2 regions of the Stenotrophomonas sp. ESTM1D_MKCIP4_1 genome follow, and region 2 is predicted to be linked to the other one. Evidence: predicted binding sites of a transcription regulator. Region 2 holds the regulator's gene; the other holds the start of a gene.
What was found. The regulator FliA, encoded in region 2, starts transcription of late flagellar genes. The targets are predictions, from matches to a motif close to TAAAGTTTNNCNNNCNNNGGCCGATAA.
Positions count from the first base shown of each region.

Region 1 (2,368 bases), 510 kb from region 2:
TGCAGCAGCGCACGGCTGCCGGGCAGGCGCCGCGCATCGCGGCTCAGATCGCCTCGGGCGTACTGGTTCAGCACCTCGATGGCATCGACGATCGCGTCCAGGTGCTCGAACACCATGGTGTTCATGCCCTGTGCCAGTTCGCCGTACACGCCGGGGAAATCCACCGGCATGCGGTGGCTGATGTCCTCGGCGGCGTGCTTGTAGATCATCAGCTGGGTCTGCTGCGAGAAGCGCTGCAGCAGGCCCACCATGCCATCGGTGGCGCGCAGCATCTGGCCCACTTCGTCGGGGCTGTCATCCTGGTGGCGGATGCTGAGGTCACCACGGGTGACCGCGTTGATCGAGGCCTGCACCTGCGCCAGCGGGCGGGTGAGGCTGCGCGAGATCAGCCATGCGGCGATGATGCCCAGGCCCAGGCTGATGATGCCGAACAAGGTCAGCAGCGCAGTGGTGCGGGCGGCCAGGGATTGCATCTCGCGGGCGGCTTCGTTGACCAGTGTCTGCTGCAGCTCGGCGAATTCGGTCAGTGCGGCATTCCAGTCAGCGGCAGCGGGGCCGGCGCGGGTCAGCAGCTGGGTGTTGGCCGCATCGAAATCGCCGGCCAGCATGGCGGCATCCAGGTTGCGGTTGAGTGCAAGGGTCGCCTGCTGCTTCTGCGCGACTTTCCTGCGCATGGACTCGGCCAAGGGGCTGGTGGCCGGGCGCTCGGTGAAATGGGTCCAGATCCCGTCGTATCGGTTCGACATCCCCTGCAGCTTGGCGAGATCCTGCTGCAGTCCGTCACCGCGCTTGATCAGCATGTCGCGGCGCAGGAGCAGCAGTTCCTTGTTGAGAATGAGCATGTCGTACAGCTCGCCCATGCGGGTCACGCGGACGTTCACCGCGTTGTCGAACTGCTGCCGCTGCTGGTAGTTGCTGTGGAGGGCGATCGCAAGAATGGTGGCGATCAGAAGAAGCAGGATGGAAAAGCCCGCAGTGAGGCGGGTGCCAACCTTGAAGCGGCGCAACGTGTTCATTTTGTGAAATCCGGTAGTCGTTGTAGGCCCGACTGCCGGGCGTGTCTGCGCAGGAGAGAATCCCGGCAAGCAGTAGACCGGTAGCGGCCGCGAAGGCCGAAGCTTTAGCGCCGCGAATGATTTTTTTCTGGAAGCGCCTGGAATTCAGGCGATGCAGAGCACGAACACGGCCGACAGTGCGAGCATCAGCACGAACACGCGGCGGCTGAGGGCCAGGCAGGCCAGGCCGGCGGCCAGTGCCCACGCACCGAGCAGGATGCAGGCCAGCAGCCAGATTCCCATGCCCATCAGCGAGCCGTTGACAAGGCCGGACAGGGCAAGCGCCTTGAACAGAGCGACGCCCAGCAGGCTGCCCAGCATCCCGGCCTGCAGGGCGACGGCATCATGGCGGGCAGGGGCAGGGCGGTCGTGCATGCAGTGCACTGTGCCGCACGCCACATCCACGCCGTGTGTTTTTTGCGGTTCAGCAACGGGGTCAGATCCCTTTCCGCAGGAAAAAGGCTCTGACCCCGTTGCGCGAAGGAAACACCCCTGGCTCACGCGTCGTCGTCCAGCGCATCCCCGTCCCAGTCCGGCAGCGCGCCGTCAGCACGCAGCGCGTCCGGGTCCACGGGCTCAAGCAACGTGTAGTCATCGTGCCTGGCATCGCGGACGGCGAGGCCTACGTAGTACGCCTCCAGTGCGGGGGTGCGTGCACGCCGACGCAGCTGGGCCGGCGTGTTCAACGTGCCCCGCAGCCAGTCCGCAGCAGCGGCCGGGTCGAGGAACACGGGGCCGTCAGGAGACAGTGGCTCCGGTATGGCGGAGTTTTCGTCGGTCAGGATTGAAAACGTGTCGCGCTGCTCGCCCGCCTCATCCTGCCAGTGTTCCCATAGTCCCGCTGCCAGCAGGGCTACGCCATCCTGGCGTTGCACGAACATGGGCCACGGCGGTCGCCGCTGGCGGTCCCATTTGAAGTACCCGGTCATGGGCACGATGCAGCGCCGTTTGTTCCAGGCATCGGCAAACAGCCGGCTGCGGGGTGCGCGTTCCAGCCTGGCAGTCACGGTGGTGTAGGGCGTGGAGGGTTCCTTGGACCAGCGGGGCACCAGGCCCCACTGCATTTCCGCAACGACCGTACCGGCGGCATCGTTGGTGGCGCCAGCAGCCCACAGCCACGCCGCGCCTTGTTTGCCGATGTTGTAGCGTGCGTCGGCGGTGGCAAGGGCATTTGCCACCGGGCCGGGCAGTGCTGCAGGAAAGCTGTCTGCGTCGACGAAGGCCTGCACGAAACGCCGCATGCCGGTCCTGTGGCCTCAGCGCGATGCCTGCGTCCGCAGCACTTCGTGGCCGCGCGGGGTCAGGTCGATATC
Region 1 is NZ_CP026004.1:2,596,006-2,598,373, reverse strand. Features, by position in the region: gene C1924_RS11935 (methyl-accepting chemotaxis protein) at 1-1,016, opposite strand, end outside; gene C1924_RS11930 (hypothetical protein) at 1,161-1,430, opposite strand; gene C1924_RS11925 (SOS response-associated peptidase family protein) at 1,553-2,296, opposite strand; gene C1924_RS11920 (hypothetical protein) at 2,312-2,368, opposite strand, start outside.
Region 1: the regulator FliA is predicted to act here: its motif matches at 1,097-1,123, upstream of C1924_RS11935 (methyl-accepting chemotaxis protein).

Region 2 (2,368 bases):
GATGAAATCGGCAGTGATGTCGTCGGCAACAGCGCTCATGCTTACAGCCCCAGATCCGACAGCAGGTCGTCGGCGTCGTTCTGCGAGACCGCGTGGCGGTCCAGCCCCTTCAGTGCCGGCCCGGCCAGTTCCGGGTCGGTGCGATGCTGTTCCGGCGGCAGGCCGAGCGCGCCGAAGCCTTCGTGCACGCGGCGGACGATGCCGACCACGCGACGGATGATCTGGCCGGTCAGGTCCTGGTAGCTCTGGGTCAGGGCGATTTCGGTCAGGTTGTGGCGGATGCGTTCAAGCTGGGCATCCTGGCCTGGCTGCAGGCCGTCGGCGCGCAGCTGTTCGGTCAGGGCCCGGCATTCCTCGGCCAGGTCCAGGGTGCGGTGGGTCGCCTGTTCGGTCATGGCCACCACGTGGTCCAGGCGGGCGCAGGCGTCGTCCAGCTCGCCGGCCTCGTCGGGCACGGTCGGCAGTTCGCCCAGCGCCTGGCCCAGTTCGCGGGCCAGCCGTGAAAGGCCGCTCATCATCGGCTGGGTGCGCGCGGCCACCAGGCTGTCGATGCGCTGGCGCCAGGCGGCCTCGTCACCCGATTCCAGGGCATCCAGAGCCTCCTGCAGGCGCAGGGCGAGGGCACTTCTGTCGACCGGGGTATCCATCAGGCGCTGGCCGCCAGGCGCTCGAAGATCTTGCCGAGCTTTTCTTCCAGGGTCTGCGCGGTGAACGGCTTGATGATGTAGCCGTTCACGCCGCTCTGGGCGGCTTCGATGATCTGCTCGCGCTTGGCTTCTGCGGTGACCATCAGTACCGGCAGCGTCTTCAGCTTGGCATCGGCGCGGATGGCCTTGAGCAGTTCGATGCCGGTCATCACCGGCATGTTCCAGTCGGTGACCACGAAATCGAACGGCTGGCTCTGCAGCATCGACAGCGCGGCATGCCCGTCCTCGGCTTCGGCGGTGTTGGTGAAGCCCAGATCGCCCAGCAGGTTCTTGACGATGCGACGCATGGTCGAGAAATCGTCGACGATCAGGATGCGCATGTTCTTGTTCAAAGCAGAGTTCCTTTGTTGTTCACTACGGGCGGCCGGGGGCAGCCGCCTCGTGCATGTTCATTCTTCCAGGCCGGCATCGACGGCCTCGAAGATCTTCAGGCGGCCGCGCAGGCGCAGCACGGCCTGGCCGTGGATCTGGCAGACCCGCGACTCGCTGACGCCGAGCACCGCGCCGATCTCCTTCAGGTTCAGCTCCTGCTCGTAGTACAGCGACAGCACCAGCTGTTCGCGTTCAGGCAGGTGGCCGATGGCCTTGCCCAGTTCGCGGCCGAACTCGCCGCGTTCCAGCACCTGCTGCGGGGTCGGGCCGCCCTGGGCGACGGTGTCCAGCTCGCCCTGGTCCTCGATGCGCGATTCCAGGCTCAACACCTGGCCACGCGAGGCGTCTTCCATCAGGCGCAGGTACTCGGGCAGCGGCATGTCCATCGCGGCGGCCACTTCGGTGGCGCTGGCCGCACGGCCACTGGTCTGTTCCAGCCGGCGGATGGTGGCGGCGGCGTCGCGGGCGCGGCGGTGGACCGAGCGCGGCACCCAGTCGCCACGGCGGATCTCGTCGATCATCGAACCGCGGATGCGGATCGAGGCGTAGGTCTCGAACGAGGCGCCCTGGTCTGCGTCATAGCTGCGCGAGGCTTCGATCAGGCCCATCATGCCGGCCTGGATCAGATCGTCCACCTCGACACTGGCGGGCAGGCGGGCGGCCAGATGGTGGGCGATGCGGCGCACCAGGTCCGAGTGCTGGACGATCACATCGGTCGCGCTGGCGCGCTGGACTTCCTTGTACTGGGCTGCGCCTTTCATACGGTCACCCCACGCTGCTTGAGGATGCGTTCCAGGAAGAATTCAACGCCACCGCGCGGTTCGGTCGGCGCCTGCCAGCGGGCGGTGCGGCGGGCAATCTCGGTGATGGCCAGTGCGGCCGGGCTCGACGGATAGGCCTTGACCACCGGCTGCTGGCGCTGCACCGACAGGCGCAGCCAGTCATCCTGCGGGACGCAGCCCAGGTAGTTCAGCGAGACATCGGCGAGGAACTTCTCGCAGACGCGGGTCAGCTTTTCATACAGCACGCGCCCTTCGTTGGGGTCGCGCACCATGTTGGCCACCACCTGGATGCGGTCTACGCCACGTTCGCGCGAGAGCACCTTGATGAGCGCGTAGGCATCGGTGATCGAGGCCGGCTCGTCGCAGACCACCACCACCGTGTCCTGCGCGGCCTGGCAGAAGGTCAGCACGCCATCGGTGATGCCGGCGGCGGTGTCCACCACCATGATGTCCAGCTCGCGTTCCAGTTCGGAGAACACGTTGACCAGGCCGACATGTTCGGCCGGG
Region 2 is NZ_CP026004.1:2,084,370-2,086,737, forward strand. Features, by position in the region: gene C1924_RS09620 (chemotaxis protein CheA) at 1-39, opposite strand, end outside; gene C1924_RS09625 (protein phosphatase CheZ) at 42-647, opposite strand; gene cheY (chemotaxis response regulator CheY) at 647-1,039, opposite strand; gene C1924_RS09635 (RNA polymerase sigma factor FliA) at 1,097-1,840, opposite strand; gene C1924_RS09640 (MinD/ParA family protein) at 1,837-2,368, opposite strand, start outside.